DNA from 3 places in the Pseudomonas sp. PDM25 genome. Region 1 is predicted to be linked to each of the others. Evidence: predicted binding sites of a transcription regulator. Region 1 holds the regulator's gene; each other region holds the start of a gene.
What was found. Region 1 encodes sigma-54, which starts transcription at its own class of promoters, with help from an activator protein. Its sites were predicted from a motif close to ANTGGCATNNANNTTGCTNT; they were not measured.
Positions count from the first base shown of each region.

Region 2: a site for sigma-54 is predicted at 4,942-4,961, ahead of flhA (flagellar biosynthesis protein FlhA). Genes of this name have one in related genera too.
Region 3: a site for sigma-54 is predicted at 2,312-2,331, ahead of KW848_RS15170 (CmpA/NrtA family ABC transporter substrate-binding protein). Genes of this name have one in related genera too.

Region 1 is NZ_JAHUWL010000012.1:20,548-27,071, forward strand. It holds gene KW848_RS21900 (HAD family hydrolase) at 1-448, shown strand, start outside; gene lptC (LPS export ABC transporter periplasmic protein LptC) at 456-1,028, shown strand; gene lptA (lipopolysaccharide transport periplasmic protein LptA) at 1,015-1,563, shown strand; gene lptB (LPS export ABC transporter ATP-binding protein) at 1,563-2,288, shown strand; gene KW848_RS21920 (RNA polymerase factor sigma-54) at 2,472-3,965, shown strand; gene hpf (ribosome hibernation-promoting factor, HPF/YfiA family) at 4,040-4,348, shown strand; gene ptsN (PTS IIA-like nitrogen regulatory protein PtsN) at 4,361-4,825, shown strand; gene rapZ (RNase adapter RapZ) at 4,828-5,685, shown strand; gene KW848_RS21940 (HPr family phosphocarrier protein) at 5,701-5,976, shown strand; partial or broken gene KW848_RS21945 (ZIP family metal transporter) at 6,029-6,211, opposite strand; gene pmbA (metalloprotease PmbA) at 6,426-6,524, opposite strand, start outside.
Region 2 is NZ_JAHUWL010000003.1:525,643-532,166, reverse strand. It holds gene fliA (RNA polymerase sigma factor FliA) at 1-512, opposite strand, end outside; gene fleN (flagellar synthesis regulator FleN) at 509-1,339, opposite strand; gene flhF (flagellar biosynthesis protein FlhF) at 1,454-2,782, opposite strand; gene flhA (flagellar biosynthesis protein FlhA) at 2,794-4,923, opposite strand; gene flhB (flagellar biosynthesis protein FlhB) at 5,160-6,299, opposite strand; gene fliR (flagellar biosynthetic protein FliR) at 6,302-6,524, opposite strand, start outside.
Region 3 is NZ_JAHUWL010000007.1:181,765-188,288, reverse strand. It holds gene rlmKL (bifunctional 23S rRNA (guanine(2069)-N(7))-methyltransferase RlmK/23S rRNA (guanine(2445)-N(2))-methyltransferase RlmL) at 1-210, opposite strand, end outside; gene rmf (ribosome modulation factor) at 741-956, shown strand; gene KW848_RS15175 (quinone-dependent dihydroorotate dehydrogenase) at 1,202-2,221, opposite strand; gene KW848_RS15170 (CmpA/NrtA family ABC transporter substrate-binding protein) at 2,451-3,662, shown strand; gene KW848_RS15165 (ANTAR domain-containing response regulator) at 3,678-4,253, shown strand; gene KW848_RS15160 (NarK/NasA family nitrate transporter) at 4,595-5,806, shown strand; gene KW848_RS15155 (bifunctional protein-serine/threonine kinase/phosphatase) at 5,814-6,524, shown strand, end outside.

The DNA.
Region 1 (6,524 bases):
ACGCCTGTACTTCCTCGAAGACGGCAGCGAATTCAAGACGTTCAACACCCTCGACGGCCAAGGCATCAAGATGTTGATGGCAGCCGGCGTGCAGACCGCTATCATCAGTGGCCGCAAGACCCCGGTGGTCGAGCGACGCGCGAAGAACCTCGGCATTCCACACGTGTACCAAGGGCGCGAGGACAAACTGGTGGTGCTCGACGAGCTTCTCGCCCAACTCAACCTAAGCTATGAGCAAGTCGCCTATCTCGGTGACGACCTGCCGGACCTGCCGGTGATTCGCCGCGTCGGCCTGGGCATGGCGGTGGCAAACGCCGCCAGTTTCGTCCGTGAACACGCCCACGGCATCACCCAGGCCCGCGGGGGCGAGGGTGCCGCTCGCGAATTCTGCGAATTGATCCTGCGCGCGCAGGGCCGCCTTGATGCGGCAAACGCCGCGTACCTGTGAGCCAACTATGCTGAGCAAAAAGATTCGCAAATTCCTGGTGTTCGGTTGCATCGCCGCGATATTCGCAGCGGTCGGCTACTGGAACATCAGCCCGGAACGCTTCCTCGATAAGCCAGTGGCAAAGATCGATGAAACCGCGATCGACTATTACGCGACCAACGCCCACAGCGTGCAATATCTGCCGGATGGCAGACTGCAATACGAAATGACGTCCGACAAGGTTGAACACCTGAAAGCCACCGAAGTGACGCTGCTGACCAATCCCGACCTGAACATGTTCCGCGGCACCGAGTTTCCGTGGCACGTCCAGAGCGAGCACGGCGAAGTGAATCCCGACGGCACTCAGGTCGAACTGATTGACTCGGTGCGCATCACGCGCTTCGACGAGAAAAACCGCAAGACCCTGATTACCACCACCCGCATGACAGTGTTCCCGCAGCAGCAATATGCGCAGACCGAGCAACCCGTTAGAATCGACGGCGCTGGTGGTGTGTCGACTGGCAAGGGAATGAAAGCGTATTTGAAAGAAAGCAGGATACACCTGCTATCGAACGTAAGAGGACAGTATGAGGCTCGTTAAAACCCTCCCTATTTTGCTCGGTCTGAGCGCAGCACTGGGAAGCGTGAGCGCCTGGGCACTGCCGACCGATCAAACGCAGCCTATCCGCATTCAGGCCGACGATGCCCAGCTGGACGACAAGAATGGCGTTGCCACCTATAAAGGTGACGTGATCATCACTCAGGGCTCGATGATCGTTAAAGGCAACACCGTGACCATCACCCGCACGCCGACCGGCGACATTGACGTGGTGACTTCGGTGGGCAACCTCGCCTATTTCGAGCAACTGCAAACTGCAGGCGACACCAAACCCGTTCAGGGCTGGGGCGTGACCATCCAGTACCACGCAGCGCAAAACCGCGTCGTGCTGATCGACAAGGCAAAAGTGGTCGACAAGGACAACAACGTCACCCAAGGCGAGAAAATCGTCTATGACACGGTCAAAAAGCTGGCGAGCGCCGGTCGCGCGACGGGCAACAAGGTCACCGAGTCGCGTCCGCGCATCGACATGGTGATCCAGCCGAAGAAGAAAACCGACGAGCAAAAGGCCCAGTAATGGCAACTCTGAAAGCTCAGCATCTGGCCAAGAGCTACAAGAGCCGCCAGGTCGTGCGTGACGTCAGCCTGTCGATCGACAGCGGTCAGATCGTCGGTCTCCTAGGCCCAAACGGCGCCGGCAAGACCACCTGCTTTTACATGATTGTCGGCCTGGTACAGGCCGATCAGGGCCGCGTACTGATTGACGACCTTGATGTCAGCCACCAGCCTATGCATGGTCGTGCGAAGGCCGGCATCGGCTATCTTCCGCAAGAAGCGTCGATCTTCCGCAAACTCTCGGTAGCCGACAACATCATGGCGATCCTCGAGACCCGCAAGGAACTCGACAAGGCCGGTCGTCGCCAAGAGCTGGAAAGCCTGCTACAGGAATTCCACATCAGCCACATCCGCGACAACCTCGGGATGAGCCTGTCCGGTGGTGAACGCCGCCGTGTGGAAATCGCCCGGGCACTGGCTACCAACCCGAAATTCATCCTGCTCGACGAACCGTTCGCCGGCGTGGACCCGATTTCGGTGGGCGACATCAAGCAAATCATCTATCACCTCAAGGCCAAGGGCATTGGTGTGCTGATCACTGACCACAACGTCCGTGAAACCCTGGATATCTGCGAAACCGCCTACATCGTCAACGATGGCCAGCTGATCGCCGAAGGTGACTCTGCCACCATCCTGGCCAACGACCTGGTCAAGGAAGTGTATCTGGGCCATGAGTTCCGCCTGTAAGCACTGAGGTGTCTGGCTGGTTGCCCGGGCGCTCGTCTCGATAAAAAATCAACATTTTTTTATTGTTACAGCGCTCTAGGCAAACGCTGCAGTTTCGGGCATATAATTTGCTTATGTTGGCGCTCCGGCGCCCTGTAGTGGATGGCGCATGTGCGCCGGCGAATAAGGTGTTAAGCCCCTGCCATGAAACCATCGCTAGTCTTGAGAATGGGCCAGCAGCTGACGATGACACCGCAGCTGCAACAGGCCATCCGCCTGCTCCAATTGTCGACCCTGGACCTGCAACAGGAAATCCAGGAGGCCCTGGAGTCCAATCCGATGCTCGAACGCCAGGAAGAAGGCGACGACTTCGATAACGCCGACCCCTTGGCCGACAAAGCCGAACAGCAACCCAACACCGACATTCAGGAACCTTCCTACCAGGAAACCGCCCCGACGGTTGATAACCTCGAGGAAGGCGACTGGAACGAGCGCATCCCCAACGAACTGCCCGTCGATACCGCGTGGGAAGACGTCTACCAGACCAGCGCCAGCAGCCTGCCAAGCAACGATGACGACGAGTGGGACTTCACCACCCGGACATCGGCCGGCGAAAGCCTGCAAAGCCACCTGCTGTGGCAACTGAACCTGGCCCCGATGTCCGACACCGATCGCCTGATCGCCGTGACCCTGATCGACTGCATCAACAATCAGGGCTATCTGGACGAAACCCTCGAGGAGATTCTCGAAGCCTTCGACCCGGAACTGGACATCGAACTGGACGAAATCGAAGCCGTCCTGCACCGCATCCAGCAATTCGAACCCGCTGGCATCGGCGCCCGCAACCTGGGCGAATGCCTGCTGCTGCAATTGCGCCAGCTACCCGCCAAGACGCCTTGGCTGGTCGAGGCCAAACGCCTGGTCACCGATTACATCGACCTGCTCGGCAGCCGCGATTACAGCCAGCTGATGCGTCGCATGAAGCTCAAGGAAGACGAACTGCGCCAAGTGATTGAACTGGTGCAGAGCCTCAACCCGCGCCCAGGCTCGCAAATCGAGTCCAGCGAAGCCGAATACGTCGTTCCCGACGTGATCGTACGCAAGGACAACGAGCGCTGGCTGGTGGAGCTGAACCAGGAATCCGTGCCACGACTGCGGGTCAACGCTCAATACGCCGGTTTCGTGCGCCGCGCCGACACCAGCGCCGACAACACCTTCATGCGCAATCAGTTGCAAGAGGCCCGCTGGTTCATCAAGAGCCTGCAAAGCCGCAACGAAACCCTGATGAAAGTAGCCACTCAGATCGTCGAGCATCAGCGTGGTTTTCTTGAATACGGCGACGAAGCCATGAAACCGCTGGTCCTGCATGACATCGCTGAAGCGGTGGGCATGCACGAGTCGACGATTTCACGGGTGACCACGCAGAAATTCATGCATACCCCACGGGGCATATATGAACTGAAATACTTTTTTTCCAGCCACGTCAGCACCTCCGAGGGCGGGGAATGCTCATCCACGGCGATCCGCGCGATCATCAAAAAACTGGTTGCCGCGGAAAATCAGAAAAAGCCGTTGAGTGACAGCAAGATCGCTGGTTTACTGGAGGCACAAGGCATTCAGGTGGCTCGCCGCACCGTCGCCAAGTACCGCGAATCCCTCGGGATCGCGCCTTCGAGCGAACGCAAGCGGTTGATGTAGAGCCACGCCACAGCGTTCCAGTGGCAGGCATTTCTGCCTGCCGCTTTATGCACTGGCAACGAAGGAGAAGCTGTATGCAAGTCAACATCAGTGGACACCAACTGGAAGTGACCGAACCTCTTCGCACCTACATCGGCGAAAAACTCGAACGATTAGAGAGGCATTTCGACAAGATCACCAACGTGCAGGTCACGATGACGGTCGAAAAGCTCAAGCAGAAAATCGAAGCCACGCTGCATATTCCCGGCAATGAAGTGGTCGCAAACGCGGAGCATACCGATATGTACGCGGCGATCGACGCACTGACCGACAAGCTGGATAAACAACTCAAAAAGCATAAGGAAAAGACCCAAAGCCTCCTCCAGGGCGCGACCGGTCGTTAACACTCCCAACCCATGATCCGACTTGAAAGCATCCTGACCCCCGGCCGTTCCCTCGTGAACGTGCCGGGCGGCAGTAAAAAGAAAGCCCTTGAGCAAATTGCCAACCTTATCCACAAAGAAGTGCCGGATCTGGAGATGCAAGATGTCTTCGAGGCTCTGATTGCCCGTGAAAAGCTCGGCTCAACCGGTTTTGGCAACGGCATCGCCATTCCCCATTGCCGCCTGAAGGGCTGCACCTCGCCCATCAGTGCCCTGATGCACCTTGATGCACCCATCGATTTCGACGCCATCGACGGCGCCCCGGTTGACCTGCTGTTCGTTCTGCTGGTCCCGCAAGCCGCTACCGATGCGCACCTGGAGTTACTGCGCCAGATCGCCAGCATGCTCGACCGCAAGGAAGTGCGCGAAAAACTGCGCAGCGCCTCGAGCAATGAAGCCTTGTATCAGGTTGTCCTGGACGAGCAAAACGGTCATTAATCATGCGCTTGATCATCGTCAGTGGCCGCTCCGGCTCAGGTAAAAGTACCGCACTCGATGTTCTCGAGGACAACGGCTACTACTGCATCGACAACCTGCCCGCCGGTCTGCTGCCGGAACTGGCCGAACGTGCGTTAATCCACACTGAGCTGGCGCAACCGCTGGTTGCCGTATCGATCGATGCGCGTAACTTGCCGAGTCACTTGTCGCGGTTTCCCGAACTGCTGGAAGAAGTGCGCAGCCGGCATATCCAGTGTGATGTGCTTTATCTGGACGCCGACGAAGAAACCTTGCTCAAACGGTTCTCGGAAACCCGCCGTCGTCACCCGCTGAGCAATGCCAATCGCTCGCTGGCCGAGGCCATCAACGATGAGACCGCCCTGCTCGGGCCGATTGCCGACCTCGCCGATCTCAAAGTAAACACCACCAACCTGAACCTGTATCAGCTGCGAGATACCATCAAGCTGCGGCTGTTGAACCAGCCGGAATCCGGTACGGCGTTCCTGGTGGAGTCTTTCGGTTTCAAGCGTGGCATGCCGGTGGACGCTGATCTGGTGTTCGACGTGCGCTGCCTGCCGAACCCTTACTGGAAGCCAGAGTTGCGCGATCAATCCGGGCTCGACCAACCGGTTGCCGATTACCTGGCGGCACAGCCGGACGTCGAAGAGATGTTCCAGGACATCTCCACCTACTTGTTAAAATGGCTACCCCGTTTTGCCGCCAGCAACCGCGCTTATGTCACCATTGCCATTGGCTGCACCGGCGGCCATCACCGCTCCGTCTACCTGACCGAACGTCTGGGCCAGGCCCTGCAAAAATCCCTGAAGAACGTCCAGGTTCGCCACCGCGACCTCAGCTAAAGGATTCACACCGCGATGCCTGCTCTGGAAATTGAAATCATCAACAAGCTGGGCCTGCATGCCCGCGCTTCTGCAAAATTCGTTGGCGTCGCCGGTGAGTTCAAGGATTGCACGATCAGAGTAGGACGCACGCCGGAATCCACGGTCGACGGAAAAAGCATCATGGCAATGATGATGCTCGCTGCGGGCAAGGGCACCAAAATCTACCTGAGCACCGAAGGCGAACAGGCTGATGAGGCGCTGCAGGCATTGGTGAATTTGATCAATGACTACTTCGGCGAAGGCGAGTAACACTCGCCCTGTAGCAGCTGCCGAAGGCTGCTACAAAGTTCGTGTTCAGTCGCTAAGCCAACGCCGTATCCATCACCATCATCAAGCAAAACCCGATCAGCAGCCCAAGACTTGCAAGCTTGTCGTGACCATTGCGGCGCGACTCGGGAATGACTTGGGTGACCACCAGCAACATTGCCCCGGCCGCCAGCGCCAACCCCAAGGGCAGCAACAATTCAGCCAGGCTCACCAGCCAGTGCCCATAGCCAGCCCTGGATGGTTTTGGCAGAAGTCTTAAACCAGCGCAGCCTGATAGCGCGTAGCGACTTCAGGCCAATCAATCACGCCGTAGAACGACCTCAGGGACGCCATCGCCGGCAAGCCGTGCTCCTACAGGGATGGTGCATGGCGCATTAAAAAAGGCGCGTCACCTGGTGGGTGACGCGCCTTTTTTGCTTAGCGGTAAGGGTTTAGCTACCCGCCACCGTCATCCGCTCGATCAGCACCGAACCTGTGCGAATGTTGCTGCGCAGCTCCAGGTCATTACCGACCGCAACGATCTGTTTGAA
Region 2 (6,524 bases), on a different contig from region 1:
AGATGTGCACTGGCGCCATCCTCGTGCAGCCCTTCGTGTTCGCCGTCCTGCAACAGATCGTCGAAACTGAATAACCGGCTGCCCAGGGTGTCGTTCAAAATCCCGTAATAATCGTCGAGACTCAATTGGAGTTCGGCCGCAACCTCGTGATCTTTAGCGTCACGGCCGGTTTTAGCTTCAATCGAGCGAATGGCGTCGCTGACCATCCGGGTATTGCGGTGGACCGAACGTGGCGCCCAGTCCCCTTTGCGTACTTCGTCGAGCATCGCGCCGCGGATTCGTATGCCCGCGTACGTCTCGAAACTCGCGCCTTTGCTGGCGTCGTATTTGGTTGACACTTCAAGCAGGCCGATCATCCCGGCCTGGATCAGATCTTCAACCTGGACACTGGCCGGCAGACGCGCCAGCAAGTGGTAGGCAATGCGTTTAACCAGTGGCGCGTAACGCTCGATCAGCTCGTACTGCGCGTCACGTGCCGACTTCTTGTAGAGGTTGTAGCCACTGGCTGTCATAGCACCGGTCCTGCGGTTTGTTGCACGAGGCGCTCGACGAAAAACTCCAGGTGCCCACGCGGGTTGGCAGGCAGCGGCCAGGTATCGACCTTCTGTGCAATGGCCTTGAACGCCAGTGAACACTTGGACCGCGGGAAGGCTTCGTAGACGGCGCGCTGCTTCTGCACAGCCTTGCGCACGCTTTCGTCGTAAGGCACAGCACCGACGTATTGTAAGGCGACGTCGAGGAAGCGATCCGTGACCTTGGTCAACTTGGCGAACAGGTTGCGACCTTCCTGCGGGCTCTGGGCCATGTTGGCCAGGACGCGGAAGCGGTTCATGCCGTAATCGCGGTTCAACAGTTTGATCAGTGCGTAGGCGTCAGTGATGGAAGTCGGCTCATCGCAAACCACCAGCAAGACTTCTTGCGCTGCGCGGACGAAGCTGACGACCGAGTCACCAATGCCCGCCGCGGTGTCGATCACCAGCACGTCGAGGTTGTCGCCGATATCGCTGAACGCCTGGATCAGGCCGGCGTGTTGGGCCGGGCTCAAATGAACCATGCTCTGTGTGCCGGACGCGGCCGGGACGATGCGGATGCCGCCAGGGCCTTGCAACAGTACGTCGCGCAGCTCGCAGCGGCCTTCGATCACGTCGGCCAAAGTACGTTTGGGTGTCAGTCCCAGCAGGACGTCGACGTTCGCCAGCCCCAGATCGGCGTCCAACAGCATGACGCGCCGACCGAGCTCAGCTAGAGCCAGGGACAAGTTCACTGACACGTTAGTCTTCCCGACGCCACCTTTGCCGCCGGTCACCGCGATCACCTGTACGGGATGCATGCTGCCCATGAATTTCTTTACCTTGTCTTACTTAGACGGAGGCCACATTACTGGCTGCGCGTTCACAAACGGAACAATGCATGGCAGACCATCGATGTAGGTACAAAAACTGTCATTAGTACCTCAGCCGACCTGCTTGGTCGGGCTGTGGTAAATATCAGCGAACATATCAGCCATGGCTTCTTCGCTGGGTTCTTCTTGCATTTGCACGCTTACGGCGCGACTGACCAACTGATGACGACGCGGGAGATGCAAATCATCCGGAATCCGCGGGCCATCGGTCAGGTAGGCCACCGGCAATTCATGACTGATGGCCAGGCTCAACACCTCGCCCAGACTTGCCGTTTCATCCAGTTTAGTCAGGATGCAGCCAGCCAGCCCACAACGCTTGTAACTGTGATAAGCGGCGGTTAGAACCTGTTTCTGGCTGGTGGTTGCCAAAACCAGATAATTTTTCGATTTGATGCCACGACCGGCCAGGCTTTCGAGCTGCATGCGCAGCGCCGGATCGCTGGCCTGCAGGCCGGCAGTATCGATCAGCACCACGCGTTTGCGCAGCAAGGGCTCCAGCGCCTGTACCAGTGACTGCCCCGGATCGACGTGAGTCACCGACACATTGAGGATCCGGCCCAACGTCTTGAGTTGTTCCTGAGCACCGATACGGTAGCTGTCCATACTGACCAGCGCGATATTTTGCGCGCCGTACTTGAGCACGTAACGGGCCGCGAGTTTGGCCAGGGTGGTGGTTTTGCCCATGCCGGCGGGGCCGACCATGGCAATCACGCCGCCCTCTTCCAGAGGCTCGACTTCCGGTGTGGCGATCATCCGCGCCAGGTGGGCCAGCAACATGCGCCAGGCCTGACGAGGTTCTTCAATATCGGTAATCAGTGCCAGCAAATCGCGCGACAACGGGCCGGACAGGCCGATGCGTTGCAGGCGGCGCCAAAGATTGGCCTGGGCCGGACGGCTGCCTTGCAGCTGATTCCAGGCCAGGGAGCCGAGTTGCACTTCCATCAGTTCGCGCAGGCTGTTGAGCTCGAAACGCATCGAGTCGAACGCCCGTGGGTCGACGCCGCCGGAGGCAGGTGCCGCAGCCGGTGCAGGACGACGGGGTTCGGTGTAGGTCGGTTCGATCAGCGGCTCGGCGGCGGTCAGTGGCAGGCCGGCGAACAATTGGCGATTGGTGGACTTATCGCTCTCGCCATCGCTGCGCAGGCTCAGTTCGGCCTGGGCGGTGACGATCCGCGATTGGGTCTTGCGCAGCTCGTCTTCGAGTTCCATGTTCGGAACGCGCGGAGCCAGCGCCGACAACTTGTAATCCAGGGCAGCCGTCAGCTCGACACCACCAGCGATCCGGCGGTTGCCAATGATGGCGGCATCAGCGCCCAGCTCATCACGAACCAGCTTCATGGCCTGACGCATATCGGCGGCGAAAAAACGCTTAACTTGCATAAACCACTACCTCAGCCGTTGGGCCCTACTGTCGCAACAATGGTCACTTGCTTGTTGTCAGGAATTTCCTGGTAAGCCAACACATGCAAACCCGGGACTGCCAATCGGCCGAATCGCGACAGCATCGCGCGAACCGGACCGGCTACCAGCAGAATCACCGGTTGACCTTGCATTTCCTGACGCTGCGCCGCATCGATCAACGAGCGTTGCAGTTTCTCAGCCATGCTTGGCTCCAGCAGAACGCCCTCTTCCGAGCCTTGTCCTGCCTTCTGAAGACTATTGAGCAATATTTGTTCCAACCTTGGCTCCAGGGTGATCACTGGCAGCTCGGAGTCAGTCCCCACAATGCTTTGGACGATTGCGCGGGATACACCGACGCGCACCGCGGCCACCAGCGCGGCAGTATCTTGACTCTTGCTGGCATTGTTGGCGATGGCCTCGGCAATGCTGCGAATGTCCCGTACTGGCACCTGTTCGGCCAACAACGCCTGCAATACTTTGAGCAGCTGGGACAGCGACACCACGCCCGGCACCAGCTCTTCGGCCAGTTTTGGCGAGCTTTTAGCCAGCAATTGCATGAGTTGCTGCACTTCTTCGTGACCGATCAACTCGCTCGAGTGCTTGTACAAAATCTGGTTCAAATGGGTTGCCACTACCGTACTGGCATCGACCACGGTGTAACCGAGGGATTGAGCCTGGGCACGCTGGCTGATTTCGATCCAGACCGCCTCCAGACCGAAAGCCGGATCTTTGGCGGTAATGCCGTTGAGCGTGCCGTAGACCTGGCCCGGGTTGATTGCCAGTTCGCGGTCCGGGTAAATCTCCGCTTCGGCCAGGATCACCCCCATCAGGGTCAGGCGGTAGGCGCTCGGCGCCAGGTCGAGGTTGTCACGGATATGCACCGTCGGCATCAGGAAGCCCAGATCCTGGGACAGCTTCTTGCGCACACCCTTGATCCGCGCCAGCAATTGACCACCCTGATTGCGGTCCACCAGCGGAATCAGCCGATAGCCGACTTCCAGGCCGATCATGTCGATCGGCGTCACGTCATCCCAGCCAAGCTCCTTGGTTTCCTGAGCGCGAGCCGGCGATGGCAGCAGCTCCTGCTGACGCTTGACCTCTTGCAAGGCCTGGACCTTGACCACGTTCTGCTTCTTCCAGAACAGGTACGCACCGCCCGCCGCCAGGGCTGCCATGCTGAGAAAGGAAAAGTGCGGCATGCCCGGCACGAGGCCCATCACCGCCATCAAACCCGCCGCCACGGCCAACGCTTTGGGCGAGGCGAACATCTGGCGATTGATCTGCTTGCCCATGTCTTCCGAACCGGAAGCACGGGTCACCATGATCGCGGCAGCTGTCGATAAAAGCAGTGATGGCAATTGCGCCACCAAACCGTCACCGATGGTCAACAAGGCGTACACCCGACCGGCATCGCCGAAGGACATGCCGTGCTGGAAGATACCGACCGCCATGCCGCCGATCAGGTTGATGAACAGAATCAGCAGGCCGGCAATGGCGTCACCGCGAACGAACTTGCTGGCACCGTCCATGGAACCGTAGAACTCGGCTTCCTGGGCCACTTCCATCCGCCGCAGTTTGGCCTGGTTCTGGTCGATCAGGCCGGCGTTCAAGTCGGCGTCGATGGCCATTTGTTTACCGGGCATCGCATCGAGGGTGAAACGCGCGCTCACCTCGGAAATCCGCCCGGCACCTTTGGTCACCACGACGAAGTTGATGATCATCAAAATTGCGAAGACGACGATACCGACCACGTAGTTACCGCCGATCACCACCTCGCCGAAGGCCTGGATCACCTTACCCGCGGCGGCATGACCGTCCTGACCGTGGAGCATCACCACTCGCGTGGAGGCCACGTTCAGCGCCAGTCGCAACAGGGTCGCCACCAGCAGGATGGTCGGGAACACCGCGAAATCCAGCGGCCGCAACGCGTAAACACAGACCAGCAACACGACAATCGACAAGGCAATGTTGAAGGTGAAGAACACGTCCAGCAGGAACGGCGGCACCGGCAACATCATCATCGCCAGCATGACCAGCAGCAACAACGGCACACCCAGATTGCCTCGACTTAAGTCGGCAACGTTTGTGCGAGCACTGTTGAGTAACTGAGAGCGATCCACCGGTTTTCCCCGTCCCTTAAAGCAAACTTTTTGACGCCTGAAGCAGGCGCAGAGCCGCTACTGCAAGAAGCCTTCCAACTTTCACAGGGGTTTGAAACAGAGGTTTTTTTCGGGGGATTTGTGGCGTCTGAACCGGCGCCTTCGCGAGCAAGCCCGCACACATTGGATTTGTGTATGCGGCAGATCAAATGTGGGAGCGGGCTTGCTCGCGAAGAGGCCGGCATTGCCAGCGCAAATCAGGAATCGCGCCGCAAATCCGGCGGAATCGGCAGGTCGTCCTTGAGCGGATCCGGACGTTTACCCTTGCCGGCGCGGTGCTGGCGGATCTGGTAGACGTAAGCGAGCACCTGGGCGACAGCAAGGTAGAGCCCGCCAGGGATTTCCTGATCAAGTTCAGTGGAGTAGTAGATCGAACGCGCCAGTGCCGGCGACTCAAGCAGCAGCACTTCGTTGGCCACCGCGATTTCCCGGATCTTCAAGGCCAGGAAGTCGCTGCCCTTGGCGATCAGCATCGGCGCCCCGCCCTTGTCCGGATCGTACTTGAGCGCTACGGCGTAGTGGGTCGGGTTGGTGATGACCACATCGGCGTCGGGGATCGCCGCCATCATCCGGCGCTGGGACATTTCGCGCTGCAGCTGGCGAATCCGCTGCTTGACCTCCGGGCGCCCTTCCTGATCCTTATGCTCGTCGCGCACTTCCTGCTTGGTCATCAGCAATTTTTTGTGGCTCTGGTAAAGCTGCACCGGGACATCCACCGCGGCAATCAGAATCAGCCCACAAGCCATCCACAACGTACTCCAGCCCACCAACTGAACGCTATGGATGATCGCCTGCTCCAGCGGTTCATGGGCAATGCGTAACAGATCGTCAATGTCCGAACGCAGGACGGACAATGCCACGAATAAAATCAGCAGGAATTTGGCCAGCGCCTTGAGCAGTTCGATCAGGGCACTGCTGGAGAACATCCGTTTGAGACCCGCCGCCGGGTTCATCCGGCTGAATTTTGGGGCAAGGCTACTACCGGCGAACAACCAGCCACCCAAGGAGACAGGCCCCAGGAATGCCGCCAGCAGCAGCGTCAGCAATATCGGCTGCACCGCCAGAATCGCGATCTTGCCGGAATGCAGCAGGTACTGCCCCATCGCCCCCGGAGTGAGCAACACTTCCCGCGGCAGCGAAAAGTTCAGACGCATGATTTCCAGCAGATCCTGGGCCAACCCGCCGCCGTAGATCAACAACCCACCAGCACCGGCCAGCATGGTTGCCAAGGTATTGAGCTCTTTGGATCGGGCAATCTCGCCCTTTTCCCTGGAGTCCTTTTTGCGCTTATCCGTGGGGTCTTCTGTTTTATCCTGACCACTCTCGCTCTCGGCCATGGCTAGCGCGCCTGTGCCATATCACGTAATAGCTGCAGGGCCTCGGTGGCCAAGGGCTGATACTGATTGAGAATGTCGCCGAGACCGACCCAGAAGATCACCAGACCCAGAACCAGGGTCAGCGGAAAACCGATGGAAAAGATGTTCAATTGCGGCGCCGCCCGCGTCATCACCCCGAAAGCGATGTTAACCACCAACAACGCCGTAATCGCGGGCAAAACCAGC
Region 3 (6,524 bases), on a different contig from region 1:
CTTCATCGGGAAACGCTTGAGCACCAGCAGCACCCGGTTCGCCAGACGCGACCACAGGCACAGGCGATAAGCGGTTTCCATGGTGACCATGCCGCGCACGGCAGAGGTGTGCTCACGCGCTTCTTCAAGGCCAAGCCCGACGGCTTCCTCGATAAGCAGGCCTTCAAGGCCTTTAGGGCAAGTGAGGAAGATTTCGAATTGATCGGACATTGGAATTTCAGAGCCTTTAGCTAAGTGAACCGGCAACGCATTGCCGGCCCGGTTTTCAATCAGGCGCTTTTCTAAAAGAGCGCCCGCGTGGCACGAAGGTGTGCCGTCCCACCCCTGCAAGCTCGGGTTAAAAGAGCTTAGATGCAAAGACAGATAAAAAAGTTGATGCAACAAAATGTCATAAGTCGACCCTTCGTCGAATAATGCCCCACCACAACGCGAGCCATTCTCAGCAAAGGATTAACCCCATCATGCAGCGAGGGGCTGATCATACCGGGGTTTGGCCAATAAACACGGGCAAACATCGCGTTACTTATGGCCATACCATCTTTATCGTTACGTCCTTATGACAAAACGATCATTCCCTCGATGTGACGCATTGGTTAGAACTCAACACAGGTTGACGCCGCAATGACGTCAACACCTTGGCTCGCGACGCCGGCAGCGAGCCCCAACGGCAGGAGTTTTTCTGCCAGACCTCAATTGAGGTCGACGCGATAAATACAGTCAACAAGTGAGGGCAACACCCTATGAGAAGACTTAAGCGTGATCCGTTGGAAAGAGCATTTTTGCGCGGATATCAATATGGCGTTGGTGGCAAATCCCGTGAGCTTTGCCCATTTACTCTACCGTCGGTACGCCAAGCCTGGATTAACGGCTGGCGAGAAGGACGCGGCGACAACTGGGACGGTATGACCGGCACTGCGGGAATCCATAGACTCAACGAACTTCACGCCGTCGGCTAATACAGGGCACACACTCCGACACGACAATCTGAATACGTAACGACTTACCACGCACGCCCCATCCGGGCGGCGGGCTTCGGCCCAGGGGCTCCTTCGAGGAGCCCTTTTTTATGCCTGCCAAAACCCAATCTCGACCTGCACACCAATCAACTGTGGGAGCGGGCTTGCTCGCGAATGCGGTGTGTCAGTCGACATCAAAGCTGAATGACACACCGCTTTCGCGAGCAAGCCCGCTCCCACAGGGTTTAGCGCAGGGCTGCTATCGCGTCGACGGATTCACGAATCAGCGCCGGGCCTTTGTAGATGAAGCCGGAATAGAGCTGCACCAGGCTGGCACCCGCAGCGATTTTCTCAGCCGCGTGCTTGCCTTCGGTGATGCCGCCCACGGCGATGATCGGCAAGCGACCGGCCAACTCGGCCGCCAGCACCTTCACGGTGTGGGTGCTCTTGTCGCGAACCGGTGCGCCGGACAGACCGCCGGCCTCGTCACCATGCTCCATGCCTTCTACACCAACGCGGCTCAGAGTGGTGTTGGTGGCGATCACCGCGTCCATCCCGGTTTCGATCAGCGCTTGCGCGACCTGAGCGGTTTCTTCGTCGGTCATGTCCGGCGCAATCTTGATCGCCAGCGGTACGTGTTTGCCGTGGCGCAGCGCCAGTTCTGCGCGGCGCGTCGCCAGGTCGGCCAACAACTGCTTCAGCGAGTCGCCGAATTGCAGGCTGCGCAGGCCTGGGGTGTTCGGCGAGCTGACGTTGACTGTCACGTAGCTGGCGTGGGCGTAGACCTTGTCCAGGCAGATCAGGTAGTCGTCGACCGCCCGCTCAACCGGGGTATCGAAGTTTTTGCCGATATTGATGCCCAGCACGCCTTTGAACCTGGCCGCCGCCACTCGAGCCAGCAGGTGATCGACGCCGAGGTTGTTGAACCCCATGCGGTTGATGATCGCCTCGGCATCCGGCAGACGGAAAATGCGTGGCTTCGGGTTGCCCGGCTGCGGGCGCGGGGTGATGGTGCCGATTTCGACAAACCCAAAACCCAGTTGCGCAAAACCGTCGATGGCCGCGCCGTTCTTGTCCAGACCAGCCGCCAGCCCCACCGGGTTCGGGAAGTCCAGGCCCATGACGGTCACCGGCAATTTCGCTGGCGCCTTGCACAGCAAGCCGTTGAGGCCCAAACGCCCGCCCGCGCCGATCAGGTCCAGGGACAGATCGTGGGAGGTTTCCGGGGAAAGTTTGAACAACAGCTGACGGGCCAGGGTGTACATGGGCGGGTTTGACTCTGGGCTACGAAAAGTGGCGGCGATTATAGCCGGGCATCGGGGTTGCAGGCGAGGCGCGCGACAAAATCAGCGAGCGATGGCATATGCCTTGCACCGTCACTGACATCAGCACTCATGCCAACGGCGGGATGAGTCGAAAGACAAAGGCGTCGTCACTTGGCCTTGCCCTGGCAAGCAGCCCGGTCCGGCGCTTTTTTATGGAAGGTGTTTACTGATGATTGAAGTTCCAGCCAACCCTCTGGCCTGGGTCAACGGCAGCGATGCCCCGGAAAAGACCGAAATCAACCTCGGCTTCATGGCCCTGAGCGACTGCGCCTCGGTAGTGGTCGCGGCCACGCAGGGCTTCGCCCAACCTTATGGCCTGACCCTGAACCTCAAGCGCCAGTCGTCCTGGGCCAACCTGCGGGACAAACTGGTCAGTGGCGAACTCGACGCCGCCCACAGCCTGTACGGTTTGATCTACGCCGTGCATTTGGGCATCGGCGGTGTCGCGTCGACCGACATGGCAGTGCTTATGGGCCTGAATCAGAATGGCCAGAGCATCAACCTCTCCCATGGCTTGCAAGCGCTGGACGTGACCAGTCCTGAAGCACTGGAGCGGCACGTGCACCAAAGTCGCCCAAAACTCACCTTCGCCCAGACATTTCCTACGGGCACCCACGCCATGTGGCTGTATTACTGGCTCGCGAGTCAGGGAATCCACCCGTTGCAGGACGTCGACAGCGTGGTGGTCCCGCCGCCGCAAATGGTCGCGCACCTGCAAGCCGGGCGCATCGACGGCTTCTGCGTCGGCGAGCCATGGTCCGCCAGCGCGGTGCAGCAGAACCTGGGGTTCACGATGGCCACCACCCAGACCATCTGGCCCGATCACCCGGAAAAAGTCCTCGGCTGCACCCGCGCCTTTGTCGAGCAATACCCCAACACCGCACGGGCGCTGGTGATGGCGATTCTGGAGGCCAGCCGCTTCATTGAAGAAAGCACCGAGAATCGCCGCAGCACCGCGAAGCTGTTGAGTGCCCCGCAATACCTCGACGCACCGCTCGGCTGCATCGAACCGCGATTGCTCGGTGACTACGCCGATGGCCTGGGTCATCGCTGGCAAGACCCGCACGCGCTGCGCTTCCATGGTGATGGCGAGGTCAATCTGCCGTATCTGTCCGATGGCATGTGGTTCATGACCCAGTTCCGCCGCTGGGGTTTGTTGCGCGACGACCCGGACTACCTGGGCGTGGCCCGTCAGGTCCAGCAACTAGACTTGTATCGAGAGGCCGCCACCGCTGTAGGTGTGGCCGCGAGTGATCAGCCAATGCGCAGCAGCCAGTTGATCGACGGCAAGGTCTGGGATGGCCTGGACCCCACCGGCTATGCCCGCAGTTTCAAGCTGCACGCCATGAGCGACAGCTCGCCCCTTCTCGCCAGCCGCTGACAGGAGACTACGAATATGTTGCGTATCCTGCTGATCAACGACACCGCGAAGAAAGTCGGGCGCCTGAAGGCGGCCCTGACCGAAGCCGGGTTCGAGGTGATCGACGAGTCGGGCCTGACCATCGACTTGCCAGCGCGCGTCGAAACGGTGCGTCCGGACGTGATTTTGATCGATACCGAGTCACCGAGCCGCGATGTGATGGAGCAAGTGGTGCTGGTGAGTCGCGACCAACCACGGCCGATCGTGATGTTTACCGATGAACATGACCCCAATGTGATGCGTCAGGCGATCAAGTCCGGCGTCAGCGCCTACATCGTCGAAGGCATCCACGCACAGCGCTTGCAGCCGATTCTCGACGTGGCCATGGCGCGTTTTGAAAGCGACCAGGCCCTGCGCGCCCAACTCAACGCCCGTGACCAGCAACTGGCCGAGCGCAAGCGCATCGAGCTGGCCAAAGGGCTGCTGATGAAAATGAAGGACTGCAATGAGGAAGAGGCCTACACCCTGATGCGCCGCCAGGCCATGAGCCGGCAGCAGAAGCTGATACAGGTGGCGGAGCAGATCATTGCCATGAGTGAGCTGCTCGGCTGAAGCCCTGCGGTGAATGCCCTATCGCCTTCGCGAGCAAGCCCGCTCCCACAAGGGAATTGCGTCGTACACAAATCAACTGTGGGAGCGGGCTTGCTCGCGAATGGCCGCGACTCGGTCTCCCTTGTTGGCACAGATCTCGCAGAGTAATCACTACAGGTAACCAACGGCGGTTGCCCCACCTACGACAAAGACGTCGCTCACCTCATTTGCCCTTTGGCGAATCCGGTGGCGGCGTTTTTTTGTTTTGGCCCCACAGACCGGGGCCGGTGGTGCGGCCGATGCGGCGCCCCACCTGCAAGCTCATGACTCCTTCTCGAGACTCCTAACAGCTGAGGTGCGCGATGAATTCAAGCTTCTGGAAATCTGGCCATACCCCGACATTGTTCGCGGCCTTCCTCTATTTCGACCTGAGTTTCATGGTCTGGTACCTGCTCGGCCCACTGGCGGTGCAGATCGCCGCCGACCTGCACCTGACCACCCAACAGCGCGGGCTGGTGGTGGCCACGCCGATTCTGGCCGGGGCGGTATTGCGCTTTGTAATGGGCTTGCTGGCTGATCGCCTGTCGCCGAAAACCGCCGGGCTGATTGGCCAGGTGATCGTCATCTGCGCCCTGTTCGGTGCCTGGAAACTCGGCATTCACAGTTACGAACAAGCGTTGGTGCTGGGCCTGTTCCTCGGCATGGCCGGCGCATCCTTCGCCGTCGCCCTGCCGCTGGCCTCGCAATGGTATCCACCCCAGCACCAAGGCAAAGCTATGGGCATCGCCGGTGCCGGTAACTCGGGCACCGTGCTCGCTGCACTGATCGCCCCGGTGCTGGCCGCGGCATTTGGCTGGAGCAACGTGTTCGGCTTCGCCCTGATTCCGCTGATCCTGACCATCATCGTCTTCGCCTGGCTGGCCAAAAACTCGCCTGAGCGGCCAAAAGCCAAGTCCGTGTCCGACTACTTCAAGGCCTTGGGCGATCGCGACAGCTGGTGGTTCATGTTTTTCTACAGCGTGACCTTCGGTGGCTTCATCGGCCTGGCCAGCGCCCTGCCCGGCTATTTCAACGACCAATATGGCCTGAGCCCGGTGACCGCCGGCTACTACACCGCCGCCTGCGTGTTCGGCGGCAGTTTGATGCGTCCGTTGGGCGGCGCTCTAGCCGACCGCTTCGGTGGCATTCGTACCCTGCTGGGGATGTACTCGGTGGCGGCGGTCTGCATCGCAGCGGTGGGTTTCAATCTGCCGAGTTCCTACGCGGCACTGGCACTTTTCGTCTGCACCATGCTCGGTTTGGGTGCAGGTAATGGCGCCGTTTTCCAATTGGTGCCGCAGCGTTTTCGTCGAGAGATCGGTGTGATGACCGGTTTGATCGGCATGGCCGGCGGTATTGGTGGATTTGCACTGGCAGCGGGCATGGGCGCGATCAAGCAAAGCACCGGCAGCTATCAACTGGCCTTGTGGTTGTTCGCCAGCCTTGGCGTTCTGGCCTGGTTCGGTCTGCACGGCGTGAAACGTCGCTGGAGAACCACTTGGGGTTCGGCAGCCGTGACCGCTGCACGGGTCTGAAGCCTCAATGAGCCTGCAACTGAGTTTTGCCGAAGCGAGCGCCATTGGCCCTCGCGAGGAGAATCAGGACGCCCTGCGCCTGGTGACTCCAGCCCCGGCGCTGGCGGCGAGCAAGGGTTACCTATTCGCCATCGCCGATGGCGTCAGCCAATGCGCCGATGGTGGTCTCGCCGCCCGCTCGACGTTGCAGGCTCTTGCGCTGGATTACTACGCCACGCCAGAAACCTGGGGCGTCGCGCAGGCATTGGATCGCCTGCTACTGGCACAAAATCGCTGGTTGCAGGCCAATGGCGGTGGGCAACCGTTGCTCACCACCGTCAGTGCTTTGGTCATGCGCGGTAGGCGGTTTACCTTGGCCCATGTAGGCGATTGCCGGGTTTATCGCTGGCATGCCGACACCTTGCAACGGGTCAGCGAGGATCACGTCTGGGACCAGCCGGGCATGCAGCATGTGCTCAAACGGGCACTTGGGCTCGATCAGCATCTGGTGCTGGATTTTCTCGATGGCGAACTGCGGTTGAACGAAAGTTTCGTACTGCTCAGCGACGGCATTTGGGCCGTGCTGGGCGACACCGCGATTGCGGCAATTCTGCGCGATCAACCGGATTTGAACAGCGCTGCGCAGACCTTGGTCAGTGCGGCGCATCTGGCCGGCAGCCAGGACAACGCCAGCGCCTTGTTGGTGCGGGTCGATGCCCTCGGTGAAACGAGCATCGGC